One region of the Clostridium sp. LIBA-8841 genome, then DNA from elsewhere that is predicted to be linked to it. Evidence: riboswitches for the same ligand, from Rfam matches in the RefSeq annotation. Region 1 holds a riboswitch; each other region holds the start of a gene.
The links. A riboswitch is a leader RNA that binds a small molecule or an ion and turns the genes downstream of it on or off. The one in region 1 is predicted to bind cobalamin.
Positions count from the first base shown of each region.

Region 2: linked by a shared signal. The riboswitch ahead of AC2A4K_RS08310 (ABC transporter substrate-binding protein) and the one ahead of AC2A4K_RS09755 (ECF transporter S component) in region 1 are both predicted to bind cobalamin.
Region 3: linked by a shared signal. The riboswitch ahead of AC2A4K_RS09075 (sirohydrochlorin cobaltochelatase) and the one ahead of AC2A4K_RS09755 (ECF transporter S component) in region 1 are both predicted to bind cobalamin.

Region 1 is NZ_CM173488.1:2,253,575-2,259,151, forward strand. It holds gene rpoN (RNA polymerase factor sigma-54) at 5-1,390, opposite strand; gene AC2A4K_RS09750 (hypothetical protein) at 1,590-2,363, opposite strand; gene AC2A4K_RS09755 (ECF transporter S component) at 2,350-2,859, opposite strand; cobalamin riboswitch at 3,271-3,442, opposite strand; gene AC2A4K_RS09760 (BMP family lipoprotein) at 3,501-4,568, opposite strand; gene AC2A4K_RS09765 (DegV family protein) at 4,672-5,511, opposite strand; gene AC2A4K_RS09770 (tRNA (cytidine(34)-2'-O)-methyltransferase) at 5,526-5,577, opposite strand, start outside.
Region 2 is NZ_CM173488.1:1,888,233-1,893,809, reverse strand. It holds gene AC2A4K_RS08320 (ABC transporter ATP-binding protein) at 1-686, opposite strand, end outside; gene AC2A4K_RS08315 (FecCD family ABC transporter permease) at 691-1,722, opposite strand; gene AC2A4K_RS08310 (ABC transporter substrate-binding protein) at 1,709-2,626, opposite strand; cobalamin riboswitch at 2,939-3,113, opposite strand; gene cobD (threonine-phosphate decarboxylase CobD) at 3,199-4,263, opposite strand; gene cbiB (adenosylcobinamide-phosphate synthase CbiB) at 4,260-5,207, opposite strand; gene AC2A4K_RS08295 (histidine phosphatase family protein) at 5,210-5,577, opposite strand, start outside.
Region 3 is NZ_CM173488.1:2,058,383-2,063,959, reverse strand. It holds gene AC2A4K_RS09090 (SH3 domain-containing protein) at 1-216, shown strand, start outside; gene AC2A4K_RS09085 (hypothetical protein) at 557-865, shown strand; gene AC2A4K_RS09080 (3D domain-containing protein) at 892-2,115, opposite strand; cobalamin riboswitch at 2,338-2,520, shown strand; gene AC2A4K_RS09075 (sirohydrochlorin cobaltochelatase) at 2,647-3,483, shown strand; gene AC2A4K_RS09070 (precorrin-8X methylmutase) at 3,484-4,113, shown strand; gene cbiD (cobalt-precorrin-5B (C(1))-methyltransferase CbiD) at 4,132-5,229, shown strand; gene cbiE (precorrin-6y C5,15-methyltransferase (decarboxylating) subunit CbiE) at 5,257-5,577, shown strand, end outside.

The DNA of each region.
Region 1 (5,577 bases):
TATTTTAAAATCTTTTTCTCTTACTAGATGATTTTATTCCTAATTCTTCTCTATATTTTGCTACAGTTCTTCTTGAAATAGTCATTCCTTTTTCTTTTAGCATTTCACTTATGCCTTGGTCCGATAATGGCTTTGCTTTGTTCTCCGCTTTAATAATTTCTTCTAAAGCTTTTTTTATGTTTATAACTGTAACATCATCTTCTCCATTTTCTGTTTCTTTATTGCTTATTGAGTTTACAAAGAGATCCTTTATCTTTATTGTACCCATAGAAGTTAAAATATACTTATCTCTTATGGCTCTTGAAATAGTTGATTCGTGCATCTCTAATTGCTCCGCTATTTCCTTAAGAGTCATAGGTTTTAAATATTTATCTCCCTTTTCAAAATACTCTTTTTGCTTTTCTAGTATTTTTTCAAGAACTTTATATAAAGTACTTTTTCTTTGCTCTATACTTTTAATAAGAAACATGGCCTTACTCATTTTTTCCTTTACATACTCTGTAGCCTCTTTATCATTACTACTATCTTTTAATATAGAAGTATATAAAGGGTTAACTGAAAGCATAGGTAAGACTCCATCATTCATTATTATGAAAAATTCTCCATCTATCTTTCTAATTTCAGCATCAGGAATTATGAAACTTACTTCATCCCCAGTATAAAATCCCCTTGAAGGTTTTGGCTCTAAAGTTTTTATTAAATCTCCATAGTCTTGTGCTTTTTTAGGAGTTATGCCTAAATCCTTAGCAATAACTTGATATTTGTTATCTGCTAAATCATCTAAATGATTCTCTATTATACTTTTTACTATTTTGTCATACTCCCCTTTTCTTTCTAATTGTATCTTTAGACATTCTTTTAAGTCCCTTGCTCCTATACCTGCTGGCTCTAAATTATGGAGAACTATTAAAGCTCTATTGAATGTTACTTCTGAACAATGTAATTCATTCATTAATTCTTCTTTTTTTATATCTAAATATCCTTTATGATCTAAACATTCAACCATATAGCTGCATACACTTCTCATATATTCATCTATTGGCAGCTCTAATATTTGAGACTCTAGATAGTCCATTAAAGATTCTGGTTTACTTATAAATGTAAAAGGAGAAATTCCTTCTTGATCATACTCACCATAACTTTGAGAACCATAGTTATCTGACTCTAAATATTTCACTAATTCTTTATAATCTAATCTATCCTGTTCATTAACTATTTCATTATTATCTTCATATTGAGCTTCTAAAACAGGATTTTCTGAAAATTCTTTCTCTATATATTCTCTTAAATCATATGTTGACATTTGCAAAAGTTTTATTGAAAGTTGCATTTGCTGTGTCATGATAAGCTTTTGCTCTTGGGTTAAATTTAAATTAAAATCCATTAACATATATATCACCTAAAACTATTTAATTTTAAATCATAACTTTTCTCTATTAACCTTTCTTATTTAATTATCCATCAAATAAAGACATTTTTCAACATTATAACATCTTTAATACTTTTTAATATATTAATATTATATTAAAAAGTACTTATGTTAATTCTAAAATAACCACAATAGAGAAAATTCTCTATTGTGGTTAAGATTAAATAATTTCACCAATTTTAATGATTGGTACACTTATTTTATTTTTAAATTCTTCTAAAGAGTCTTTTTTACATATAAATAAAATAGCTGTTGCTGGTCCTGCAGATTTTCTTAAATAAGTTCCATTATATGATAGATTTATTTTTATATTATTACTACCTTCAAGTTCCTTTGCTTCATGTATAATACCTTTTGAACCAATAGGTATTATATCCTTAACAGACTCACTTTCTACTAAGAGCTTTAACTCCTTAAAACCAGCAATTTCCCCTATATTATTATTTATATCATCTAAAACTTCTTCCCCCACTTTGGGAATTCCTAATAAGAAGACCTCATCTTCACTTTCAAAACTAATCTCAGTGCTTATCTTTTTTTCTCCTATTATTGTTAATCCTAAAAAAGTTTGAAGAGTTTTAAAATTATCCTCAGTACTTCCTGTTATACATTCTTCTAATTTAAAGTTATTTTCAAAAAAGCCTTCAGAATTATATTCTTTTATTGCTCTATTAATTCCTTTTATTATACTCTCTCCACCACACTTCATAGTCATTCCTAAATTATTTACTATTACTAGTGGATTAGCTTTAAATGCTATAAGCTCAAAAAGACAAACTCTAGCTGAAAAATATCCTACAATCTCATTACTAGCATTAACAAAGTCATCTTCTCTCTCTCCAATGCCACAACAACTATCACAAGCTATTACCATTTCCTCTTTATGGGATTCTTTTTTAATTATAGTTAAATCTCTAAATTTATATATTTGCATTTTTAAGTCCCTTAGCTACTAAAAATGCTATTACTATATTAACTAAGCTTGCTAAAGTAAGTGGTAATCCCATAAGTTTTAAGAAGTCTATTGGATTCATTCCTCCTAATACAAAATACATAAAAGCTCCTGTTATTAAAGTAAAAATGATTCCATTTAAAAGAGTTCCTATTATTCCTGCTAAAATTACTTTACCCATATTAAATATTTTTGATGTTATATAAACAACTAGAAACATCTCTAACGCTATTAAAATATGTACTGGTAATGTAAATGGAAATCCTGTTCTTAAAGCAACAAATAAATGTGCTAAAAGACCTATAACACCTCCAACTACTGGAGAAATTAAAATACCACCAACAAAGGCTGGCATAGAATCTAATGCTATACTAGCAAAAATCGGGAAATTGGCTAATATAACACTTAAAGCTATTAACATCGCTGCAAAACATAGATTTTTTACATTTAAATTCTTTTTTTCCTTAGTAAAATTCATAATTATTTTACCCTCCTATTAATATTTATTTTTTCTCTCTAAACATAAGCAACTCTTAACTTAACATGTACACCTTTAATATTAAATCAATTTCTATACCCAATAAGATTTTTAATAAAAATATAATTTCAAATTTTTCACAAATATACTTTAATCTAGATTTAACTTCTTATGTGTAAATTAAATTTAAAATTTGACTAACTATTAGAGCTAAATAGACTAAGTTGTTTAGAAACTTTTATACATCTTTTCCAAAACAACTTATTTAGGAAAGCTTGTACATAAATTCTTTTCTCGTAAATAATTATTTTTATAATTAAAAATAAAAAACTGGTGCGGTTAACCTTCCCCACCAGTTAAAAATAATTTACATACTTTATTAAAACTTATATACTGTTTCCCACCGAAACAATAAGCAATTTATACTAGGTAGGTCTCCTGGCTAATAAATCATCCTCCAACAATCCTTTCCATAACTTAAGTTACAGTGGTTTCTTGCTTTCGTCCTTATCAACAGTAGCGGGGGCTGCAGTTTTTAACTTTCCCTATTAAGTTAGATAACACCTAATATACTTATTTTATTTTCATCTTATGATTGCATATTTATTTACTCTTTGTCAACATTATTTTTAACATTAATTTTACTTAACATTAAAATTTTCCACTTCATCTAATGTTTTTGGAACATTAATTTCTCCATTTATTATGCCCTCTCTATATTTCTCTACTTTATCTAAAACTTCTTTAGGTACTAGTCTACTTGTAGATTGGGCCACATCTATACCATTATCCTTAAGCCCAACTTCCATTACATTCTTTGGTCCTGTTTTAAAATCACCATTTATAACTTCCTTTGCAGTCTTATAAACCGCATCATCTAATTTTTTTATCATAGATGAGAGAATATTATCGGCATAGTCTGGGAAAACTGTGGCAGCATCAACATCAACACCAATAGCGTAATTTCCAGTTTCTTTAGCTGCCTGATAAATACCTACACCAGCTTCTCCAGCTACATTGAATATTATATCTGCTCCTTGATTATACATTTCCTTAGCTATTTTATTTGCCTGCTCTTTATTTATAAAACCACCAACATATTGAATTAAGTTTCCTTCTTTTATATTCTTATAAGCTTCCTCATTAGAAACCTTTAATCCAGAGAGATATCCAGCTAGAAAGTTATCTATAAGCTCGTTTTTAACTCCGCCTATAAATCCTACTTTATTAGTTTTACTCATGTTCCCAGCTATTATACCCATTAAAAAGGCACCTTGTTCATTCCTAAAATTTATAGATTTTACATTTGGAAGCTCTGACACTGTATCAATAATAGCAAAATTTTTATCTGGATAATCCTTAGCTACATTATTTAAACTCTCTAAAAACTTAAATGTTGAAGCAAAAGTCAAATCATTATTTTGAGCAGCCTCTCTAAGCCTCTTTTCATAATCTTCTGGAGAATTAGTATCAAAAATCTCTATTTTTGCACCATATTCCTTTTTTATTCTATTTAATCCTTCTATAGCTAAATTAGCAAAATGATTTTCTTCATTAGCAAAATCATCCTTAACTAAAGCGAAATTATAAACTTTTTTTTCTATAAAATCAATTTTTCTTAATGCTGATGAATTTTTCGAACCGCATCCTAACATAGAAGTTAAACTTAATATAAGACCTAAAGATGTAATAATCCTCTTAAAACGCATTTCTAATACTCCTCCTTTTTGATATCAAAATTATTATTTCTTTAATTAGGAGAATTTATGTAAATTAAAATAAAAAAAGAAACTCCTTTTTAGGAGCTTCTTTCTAATATTCCTCTACATAGAATAATGCACAAACCTTAGGACCTGAATGTATAGCCACTGAACATCCTAAAGGAAGTTTTATATATTCTATATCGTTACTTTCTAAATATTCCTTTATAGGCAAATAAATATCCTCATTTTCAAGTTCAACTAATATTATTGGCTCCCCTTGTTTTTTAGGAATTGAACTAAACTGTTCAATCATAGACTTAGTCATCTTCTTAGTTCCTCTTATTTTTCCTTGAACATTCATCTCACCATCTAATACATTAAGCATAAGCTTTATTCCTAAAGCATTAACAAATAACGCTTTTCCTTTTGAAAGTCTTCCACCTCTTACTAAGTTATCTAAACTTTCAAAAGCTATAGTACTTTTAATATGATTCCTATATTCTAAAATTTCTTTTTCTAAATCTTCTAAAGTTATTCCTTCTTCTATAAGTCTAGCTGCTTTTAATATAATAAGTCCAAGCCCAACAGTAACATTTCTTGAATCTATTACAACTATATCATCACTTTCTAATTCAGCTTTAGCTAAACATGCTGATTGATAAGTACCACTCATATTTGATGATATGTGTATTGATATAACTTTGTATCCATCCTCTAAGTAGCTTTTATATTTCTCTATAAATCTTGTTGGAACTATTTGAGCTGTAGTTGGAAGAGCATCTTCTCTCTCTATTCTCTCCATCATAGCATCTACTTTTATTTCAACACCATCTAAATAGCTCTCTTCACCAAAATTTATTAGCATAGGCATTACATCTATGTCATATTTCTCTATAATCTCCTTAGATAAGTCACAGGTACTATCTGTTATAATCTTTATTTTCTCCAAAATATATTTCCCCCTTATTTCATGCTTGGAAATCCAATTTGTCTTAGAGCTTCATAAGCTATAATT
Region 2 (5,577 bases), 370 kb from region 1:
GAGCTATTTAATATTTCTCTTGCTTTACCACTACTATAAATTTCTCCCTCTTTAACAAGAATTACATCCTTACTAAACATTTGAACTAAATTTAAGTCATGTAAAACACCTATAACTGTTTTGTTATTTTCTTTTGTCCATTTATTTATATAATCTAAAATTTCAATTTGACATTTTAAGTCTAAATGATTAGTTGGTTCATCTAAGAGTAATATATCTGGCTCTTGAGCAAATGCTCTTGCCAAATAAACTCTCTGAAGTTGTCCACCTGATAACTCATTTATTAATTTATCTTTTTCTTCTAATAAACCAACACTTTCAATACATTTTAAAACTATATCCTTATCCTCATTACTAAGCCTTGAAAAAATACCATCTATATGAGCATACCTTCCCAAAGCAACGGTCTCAAATACAGTGTAAGAAAAATATATTTCAGAATTTTGACTCATTAATGCAACTTTTTTAGCTAACTCTTTTCTTTTTATCTTTTTAATCTCTACCCCGTCTAGCTTTATTTCCCCTCTATATTCTATGAGGTTAGCTAAAGCTTTTAAAATTGTGGATTTTCCACACCCATTTGGTCCTATTATAGAAATATTTTCTCCTCTATTAATATTAAAGGATATATTATGTATAACATCATTACCATCATACCCACAGCATAAGTTTTTAACTTCTAGCAAAATATCACCTACTTCTTTTTCCAAAATAAATGTAAGCAAAAAATGGTGCTCCAATTAAAGCCGTAATTGCTCCTACTGGCAATTCTGATGGTGAAATTAATGTTCTTGAAACTAAATCTGTTAGTACCATAAGTGTTCCACCAAGTATAATACACATTGGTATTACTATTTTATGATTAGAACCAAATATTTTTCTAACTATATGAGGAGTTATAAGATCAATAAAGCCTATAACACCACTTAAAGCAACTGCACTTCCAGTTAAAATAGCAACTGAAATAAGTAGTCTTTTTTTTACCTTTTCAGTTTCAACACCTACAGTCTTTGCACTATCTTCTCCAAAACTTAAAATATCCATTTCTTTTGTATATCTTAATACCATAAAGATTCCAATTATAAAAAATGGAAATCCAGCAAAAACATAAGACCAACTCTTCATAGCAAATGATCCCATTTGCCACATAGTAATAGCCTTTATATCCTCACTACATAATGCTGTTATAGTTGTTAACATGGCACTAGTAAAAAGCGATAGAACCATTCCCGCTAATATTACGGTATTATTTGAAAGTCCTCTATCTACCTTATTTGAAAAAATTATTACTGCAAAAATAGTAAAAACTCCACATAAAAATCCTATAATAGGCATAGCTAAATTTCCTATAAAAGGTATTGTTATACCAAGAACTATGTATATTCCAACTCCTAAGGAAGCTCCTGATGAAACCCCTAAGGTATATGGTGATGCTAAAGGATTTTTTAAAATTGATTGGATTACAGCTCCACTAACTGCAAGAGCAGCTCCAACCCCAAAGGCTAATAAAACTCTAGGTAATCTAATTACCCAAATAATTGCTACGTCTTCAGGTTTGATACCAGCTCTAAGTGGAATATCAAAAATCTTATTTCCAACTATAGAAATAGTATCCCATATATTAATATTGGAACTTCCAATAGAAGTTCCAATACAAAGTACTAATAATACTAATGGAATAGATAGTGTTATTAGCAATTTTCTCTTTTTAGATTCCTGCATATTGTTCTGGATAAATATCCTTTGCTATTTGTTTTAAGGCACTTATCACATATTGACTTCCACGTGATGTTGCATTTTTATCTACTAAGAATATTTGATTATCCTTAACAGCAGTTATTGTATTCCAACCTGGACGTTTAGCAATTAAATCTGTTGCATTTTCAATATAATCTTCATTTGTTAAAATTACATCTGGATTTGCTTTTATAACGGCTTCTTCACTTGGTGAAATCCAGCCTTTTTCATTTGCAAATACATTTTCTGCTCCAACTATAGTTAATAAATTATTTAAGAAAGTATCACTTCCAAAGCTATATAAATTTGGACTTGATCCAATTTCAAAGTAAACAGTTTTTTTATCTTTTATAGTTTCACCTATAGCTTTAATTTTGTTTACTTCACTTTTCATTTCATCAACCATTTTGTTTCCTTCAGCCTCTGTTCCAGTTAACTTAGCTAAGAAATTTATATCTTCGTATATTCCATCAATGCTTTCACTAGTTGGAATATATACTACTGGTATTCCAGCATCCTTTAAAACCTTAAATGGGTCTTCTTTACCTTCTCTGTTATGACCTGAAGCTATTATTACATCAGGCTTAAGAGCTAGAATAGCCTCAGCATCTGGATTCCTAAAATCTATTTTAGGTATATCTGGGTTTAATCCCTTTACATCTGCTGAGTATTTATCAACACCTACGATTTTATCACCTAAACCTAAACCTACCAATATTTCTGTATTAGACGGTGCTGTTGACACTATTCTTTCGATTTTTTTCGGTACTGTAAATTCAGTCCCTTCCATATCTTTCATTGTTACCGTTTTGCTTCCACAACCAACCAATAGCAGTAATGACATTACTGTTAAGGTTACTAGGGAAATTACTTTTTTAAAGTTTTTCATGTTTTTCCTCCATTTTTACCTTTGTAATTTCTTAAGTCATATGAAGGATTCCTATTTGATTTTAATTAATGATTTTAATATGTATTTTTTAATATTGCTAAGTATCCCTACAACCTATAAAAGCAAATTTGAAATTTCTTAAATTAAGTTTAAAGCATCACTAATAATCAAATTTTTCTTTCATAAAACTTAACAATTAAATATTTGAGGTTTAAGATTAATACGTAGAAAATAAAAAAACATACCCATTAGAAGGTATGTTAAGTATATTCTGAAAGCGTACGCATCCTATTACCCTACCCTCAGAAGATAATAGTATTCGCATAAAAGGCAGGTATCCCGACTTTGCTTCACCCTCCATCTCGTCTTCCCACATAAAATGCAGTGACATATTGAGATTTTGTCAGCTTCACGGTTACTGAGGTAGTTGAAGATTTTAACTTCATTCCCTATTAAGTGAATTCACACCAATTATGAATCAATCAACTTGATTATATTATTATATTTTATTATTGTCAAACACCTTACCTACTTTAAATTTATCTTTTTATAAGAATAAAAATGTAAATAAGCTATTTTAAAATTTTTGAAAGCGCTTCTAAAAGTTTTTCATTTTCTTCTCTTCTTCTAACTGCAACTCTATAATAACTATTGTCTAAACCTATATAATTATTACAACTTCTTATTATTATTCCTTGTTTAATTAGCTCTTCTCTTAAATTTAATTCTCTGCTTAATTTAAAAAATAGAAAATTAACAGCTCCTTTAAAAACATTAATGTCTTTAAATGCTTTTAATCCATTATATAAAAATTCATTCTCTTTTTTTACGTAAGCTATGCTATCTTTTATATACTTAACTTCTTTTAAGGCTTCTCTTCCAGCATAATCTGCCACTGTATTTACACTCCAAGGAGTAGCAACAGAATTTATTTTTTTTATCATTTCAAAATCTGAGCTTAATCCATAACCTAGCCTTATACCAGGAAAAGCAAAAAGCTTAGTTAATGATTTAACCACAATTAAATTATTAAAATCATCTAGATATTCAATAACAGAGTATTTTTCATTATCCTCAACAAAATCCAAAAATGATTCATCAAAAACAACTTTTACATCCATTTCCTTTGCCTTTTTTAACACTCTTAAAGAAAAATCTTTCTCTATTAAAGCTCCTGTTGGATTGTTTGGATTGCATAAAAATATTATATCTAAATCATCATTTATTTCATCTATAAATCTATTATCTAATGAATATCTATCTTTTAATATGTAATGATTTACTTTGCATTCTAGAGAGTTTAAAGCATCCTCATATTCTGAAAAAGTAGGTGCTATTATAAGAGCATTCTTAGGTTTGATTCCTCTTACTATATTAAAAATCACTTCTGCAGCTCCGTTACCTAAGACTATTTTATCTAAATCTACTTTTTCGAAACTTGAAATTTCTTTTTTAAGCTTATAATAAGTTATATCTGGATATCTTTCTATAGAATTTATTCCTCTAATCATGGCCTCTTTTACTTTTTCAGAGATCCCCATAGGATTTATGTTAGCTGAAAAATCAATGATTTCATTTTCTTCTAACCCATAAATTCTCTTTATTTCTTCTACATTACCGCCATGTCCTAAGTTCATATAATCACCTCTAAGATATATCTAATAATAATAGCTATTAGCATTCCTAAAAAAGAAACTAATCCTAAAATTTTATTAGTATTATAAACATCTGAAATTTCTATTTTCTTTTTAATATCTCCTATAGTTGGTTTTTCTACAAGCTTTCCAAAATAATAGTTTGCTCCTCCAAGCCTTATTCCTAAAGCCCCTGCTACCGCTGCTTCTGGATGAGCACTATTAGGACTTGAATGATTGTATCTATCTCTTTTATATATTTTAAAACTTTCTTTATAATTAAGCCTTAAAATAAATGAAGCTATTACTATAAGGTAAGCTGTCAATCTAGCTGGAATATAATTGAACACATCATCAAGTTTCGCTGAGACGAACCCAAATTCTCTATATTTATCATTTTTATAACCAAACATAGAATCACATGTATTTACTGCTTTATACAAGAAAGCCAAAGGTGCTCCCCCAATTCCAGCAAAAAATAAAGGCGCTATAATTCCATCTGACATGTTTTCAGCAACTGTTTCTACTACAGCTCTTACTATAGCTTCTTCATCTAAATTAGTAGTATCTCTACCAACTATATATGATAATTGTTTTCTAGCTTTAACTATATCTCCTGTATTTAAAATTTTAATTACTTTGAGACCTTCAACTTTAAGCCCTTTTGCTGAAATACAAAAATAAATAAGTATTCCTGATACTAAAGTTCCTAAAATAGGACTAACTAAATTTGCAATATGTACAATCCCTAAAGTTACTCCAAAAGTTATAGCTACTATGAAAAACCATGCAAAAAAACCTGCTAACTTAAGATTTTTCTTAAATACTTTTCTCCAAAGCTTTTCCATACTAGAAGCTAATTTTCCTATATATCTGATAGGATGATATGGATTATTAGGATCTCCTATTATTAGGTCTAAAACATATCCTATTATAATTTTTATCATTTCTAAAACCTTTCTATTATTTCTAGTCTTAGATTATTTTCTATATTTTCTTCAAAATCTAGACTTGAAAATTCTTTTTCTAAATTCTCGATATCTTGTTCAACTTTTAATTTATATCCACCTCCACACTTAGGTTGATAAGTATAAAAGTCTAATCCTTCCTTTTCAAAAAGTTCTAAAATACAAGCTATGCTTCCTCCATGACATACTATTAAAGCTTCCTCTTCTCCCTGTTCTTCTAGCATTAAAAGTAATTTTAAAAATGCTTTTTTCATTCTTTTTTCAAAATCTCTTCTTGATTCACCATTAGGGCAAGAAACTCCTTTACTTTCATCTAGAATCCAATCTAAATACTTCTTATCTTCCTTTA
Region 3 (5,577 bases), 200 kb from region 1:
GCAGCAGCATTTGTTTCTGCAAATTATGTTCATAGTCCAACCTATGAACAAAATACACTTTATAAAATGAGATATAATCAAAATATATCTAATATATGGCATCAATATGCAACAACTACATGGTATGCATCAGAGATAGCTGATATTATGAATAGTTATGAAGATTTATATTTAAATAATAACTTTACATTTGATGTACCTGTATTTTCAAATTAGAGGTAATAGAAGTCTAAATTTAATTGTTATTTAGAATTTAATCGTAGTAAATAAAGGGAGTTTTTATACTCCTTTTATTTTAGCTAATTTTAGCGTAAGAGAGAAAATAAATGAATAATTATGTGTTGAGAAGACGAGTAAGTACAATAATTGTAATTGGGTTTATATTATTGATAATAATATTCGTATTAAATAAAAACATATTTTTTTAAAAGACTATGCCTTTAGGTTAGTTAATAAAGTTAATGAAAAATATTAAAACGCTTAAATCGATAAAGTAATAATTACTACTTCTGTTAAGTAAAATAATAAGGAAAGTATGTTTAGGAGAATGAAAACTTTGGAGATTTTAGATTGGAAGTTTATTTTCATAATAATAACATTTGCTTTAATAGGAGTAGTATGTTTATTTAAAAAATCGAAAATTGGATTGACTGCAGCTTCAGTAGGAATTATAGGAAGTTTAATTTTGTGGGGATTTTTTAAGATAAGTATAAAATTTAAAAATTTTCTAACAGGGGTTGGATTAAGTTTTAAGGATATATTAAACTTTTTTATTGCAATTATTACGGCTATAGTAGCCTTTACAGCAATTTTTTTATTATTGAAAATTTTTAATGATTTTGGTGGAAGATTAAAAAAAAGATAAGGCAAAAATGTCTTATCTTTTTTATTTTACCATTCACCAGGATAGGCAACTATGTGTAATGTAACTTGACGTCTTCCCCAAGATTTACATTCATCATTAGAGTTCATATAAAGGTCTATTATGTTTCCTTTAATAACTCCTCCTGTATCTGATGCTATGGCATAGCCATATCCAGGGATGTACACTTTTGAACCTAATGGAATTACATTAGGGTCTACTGCTATTGTACTTATTCCACCTGGATCTCTTACTGGTTTAAGTCCCATGGCAGTTAATGTTCCTCCAGTATATGCGGTAGCTTCAACGGAAAGTGTTTTCTTATAGTTACCATCACTAGGTTGGTTAGAAGTATTATTGTTGTTATTATTATTATTTGAATTAGCTGGAGAGTTGTTACTAATACTTTTAGCTGCTTCTTCAGCTTTTATGGATTCAATTTTGTTTTTGGCAGCTTGTACAGAATTATTAGCTGTATCCCTTACTGAATCGATGTTAAGTTGTGGGATTAATTGATTCAATGTGCTTATTGCATTTTCAAGCTCATTGACTGATGAAGATGAATTTATAACAGAAACAGAATGAGAAATTAAAGACATTTCATTTTCTTTAATTATTCCTAAAACAGCTTCTTTTTGATTGTTTAATTCATCAATTTTCTTTTGTTCTTCAACTTTTTTACTATCTAGGGTTTTAAGAGATTCCTCAGTTGAACTTTTTAATTCTTTTAATTCAGCCTTATCTCTTTCTAATTTTTTTATATCCTGATCAAGAGAATCTTTTTGAGAATCTAGATCATTTATAAGATTTTTATCTAAGGCTGTAACCCTTGCCAAAGCATCTATTCTTGTTATTAAATCTGATAAGTTTTCAGATTTAATAAGAAAAACTAGTGGGTTCATTGAATCTTTGCTTTTATACATAGCACGCATTCTTTTACCTAAAACAGATTGCTTTTGATCTATTTCGGTTTTTAAAGTACTTACTTTACTTTCCGTTTCTTTTAAGTTTTCCTCAGTATCTTTCATCTTAGTTTGATTATCTGCTAATTTAGCATTTAATTCTTCAATTTCATTGTTAAGTTTTGATACTTGAGAATTAAGAGACATAACCTCATTATCTAATTGTTCATATTTTACTTTATTTTCTTGTATATTTGATTTCTTATCACTTATTGTATCAGCAAAAACTACTTGAGTCGTTGAAATACTTATAGTTATTGCTATTAATGCTGATAAAATTCTTTTTTGCATAAAGTACACTCCTTTTAGTTAAACTGTCCACAACTTAAGTGTATTTCATCCTGTATTACTGAATTATAACATAAAAGTCAAATGTAACACAAATTTAACCTTTATCCCATTTAAATATGTTAAGAAAAAATTAACAATTTAATTATACTATAAATCTGAAAAAATAAGAAATTTGTCTTATGTTGAAATAATTAAAATTATATATTATAATTAAGAAAAAAATAATATTTTATATTTTTAGGTTTAATTTTACTAATTAAAAGGGAAAGTGGTTAAAATCCACTACAGCCCCCGCTACTGTAATAGGATACAAGTTTCTAATTGCTCACTGATTTTTTTAAATTGGGAAGGGAGAAATGAGGATAAGCCTTAAGTCAGGATACCTGCCTAAAAATTATGAACTAAGCTTCGGAGGGAAGATGTAGTATTTATTGATTCCTATATTTATATTGGAAAATAATTACTTTTTATTAAAGCATCTGGTTCTTTGTAACACAGATGCTTTTTATTTTAATTTTTTAGAGGTGAAACATGAAAAAAGCTATATTAGTTGTAAGTTTTGGAACAAGTCATTTAGATGCCTTAAATAATTCTATAAAAAAAATAGAAGATTCAATAAAAGAAAGTTTTGAAGAGTATGATGTTTTTAGAAGTTTTACATCACATATGATAGTAAGAAAGCTTAAAGAAAAATATGATATGAATATACTGTTTCCAGAAGATGCTTTAAAAAAGTTAGAGGAAGAAGGATATGAAGAAGTTGTGGTGCAACCACTTCATATTATGCCAGGTGAAGAATTTGACTATATAAAGCATATGGTGAAGAATTATGAAAATCATTTTAAAAAGATAGAAACTGGTAGACCAATATTTTATTATGAAGGTTTTGGTGATGGACCAAATGACTATTCTGCCTTTGTTGATAGTATGAAAGAAGTAATAGAAGAGAATAGACCGTGTATATTAGTTGGTCATGGAAGCGCACATCCTTCCAATGCTGTTTATGGATGTCTTCAATCAGTTTTAGATAGAGACTATGAAGATATTTTTGTTGGAACTGTAGAGGGATATCCTAATTTTTCAGATGTTTTAAAAAGAGTTAAAAAGAAAAATTTAGATAATGTGACTATTATTCCTTTAATGGTTGTAGCAGGAGACCATGCTAAAAATGATATGGCTTCAGAAGATGAGGATTCATGGAAGAGTAGACTTGAAAGTGAAGGAATTAAAACTGATGTTATTTTAAAAGGATTAGGGGAAAGAGAAGAGTTTAGAAAACTTTACATAGAACGTGTTAAAGATGTTATAGATGGTACATATAAAGGTTTAGGAGAAACTAAAAAAAGACATAGAAAGGTGAAGAGATAAATGGATTATATGAAAAGTCCTATGGGCATAGAAAAAAGAAGCTTTGAAATAATAGGTTCTGAAATGAAAAATCATAACTTTTCAGAAGAGGAGTTAGAAATAGTAAAAAGAGTTATACATACTACAGCAGACTTTGAGTATGAGGATTTAATTGAAATAAGTGAAGGAGCTATAGAAGCTGGAGTTTCTGCTTTAAAATCTGGAGCTAAAATATATACTGATACAACAATGGCCTTATCAGGTATGAATAAAAGAGCTTTAAAGGAATTAAATTCATCAGTTGAATGCTATGTTGGTTTAGATGAGGTGTTTAAATTAGCAAAAGAAAAACAGATAACTCGTTCAATGGCAGGTGTTGAACTTGCGGCAAAGGAAAATGTAGATATATTTGTTTTTGGAAATGCTCCAACAGCTTTGTTTAAACTTAGAGAACTTATTAAGGAAGGAAAGGCAAAACCAAAACTTATAGTAGCTGTTCCAGTTGGGTTCGTAGGTGCTAGTGAGAGTAAAGAGGATTTAGATGAACTAGGTATTCCTTATATAAGAGTTAAGGGAAGAAAAGGTGGTAGTACAGTAGCAGCAGCCATAATAAATGCATTGCTTTATATGAATTATAAAAGAGAAATGTAATAAAAGAAGGTATATTAAATGTTTGAAATGTATGTAGAAAGCGGTGGAAAAAAACTTAGATGTGGGTATACCACAGGATCTTGTGCAGCGGCGGCAGCTAAGGCGGCCACATATATGCTTTTTCATAAAAAGGATATAGGAGTTATAGAGATAGATACTCCTAAAAACATAAAGCTTAGTTTAGAAATACAAGATATACAAGTAGAAAAAAACTCCGTTTCATGTTCCATAATAAAAGATGGTGGAGATGACATAGATGCTACCTCAGGAATAGCTATATTTGCAAAGGCAGAGGAAATTTCAGAAGGATTTGAGCTTTGTGGAGGAGAAGGTGTTGGAAGAGTTACTAAGGATGGGCTCTTTGTAGAAAAAGGACAGCCAGCTATAAATCCAGTACCTAGGGAAATGATTAAGAAGGAAGTATTAAGTGTATTACCTGAAAATAAAGGAGTAAAAATAACAATTTTCGTTCCAAGAGGAAGGGAGATTGCTAAGAAAACCTTTAACCCTAGATTGGGTATAGTTGATGGAATATCAATACTAGGCACAACAGGAATTGTGTATCCAATGTCTGAAGATGCTTTAAAGGAATCTATTAGAATTGAAATAAGGCAAAAAGCAGTGTCTAATAATGAACTTGTATTTGTCTTTGGTAATATGGGAGAAAGGTTTCTAAGGGAAAGAGGATATAAAAAGGATAATATAGTTATCATATCTAACTATGTAGGATTTTCCATAGAGTGTGCCTTAGCTCAAGGAATAAAGGATTTAACCATAATAGGTCATATAGGAAAACTAAGTAAAATTGCATTTGGCTGTTTTAATACACATAGTAGAGTTTCAGACGTAAGATTAGAAGTTATAGCTTTAGAGTTAACTTTAATGGGATATGACTTAGAACTAGTTAAAAAGGTTTTAGAAGAAAAGACAAGTGAAGGTGCTGTAAGACTTCTTGGAGATGATTTCCCAATGTTATATGAGAGAATTGGAGAAAAAGTATTAAAGAGATTAGATATTTACTCTTACGGTGAGGCAAATTTTAATATTCTTATGTATTATGGATCAAAGGAAATGAAATTATTATATGAATCTAAAAATTCAAACTTGTTTGATTAAACTTAAATTAGAAGGGAATGAAGGCTATTGGTTAAGATACTAGGGTTAGGACCAGGCCATAAAGACTATATAATTCCTAAGGTTATTAAGGAACTAGAAAAAAGTGATTATATAGTAGGTTTTGAAAGAGCAATTTCAAGCTTAAAGTTTTTAAATAATTTAAGAGATGAAAAGTTTAAAAAGGTCAAAACTTTAAGTGAATTAATAGCTTTTTTAAATGAAAATGAAGAGAATGATATTTCAATTGTTGCATCAGGAGACCCTACCTTTTATGGTATTACAAATTACATAGAAAAAAATTATTATGGAGAGATTTCTATTATTCCAGGAATAAGTTCTTTTCAGTAT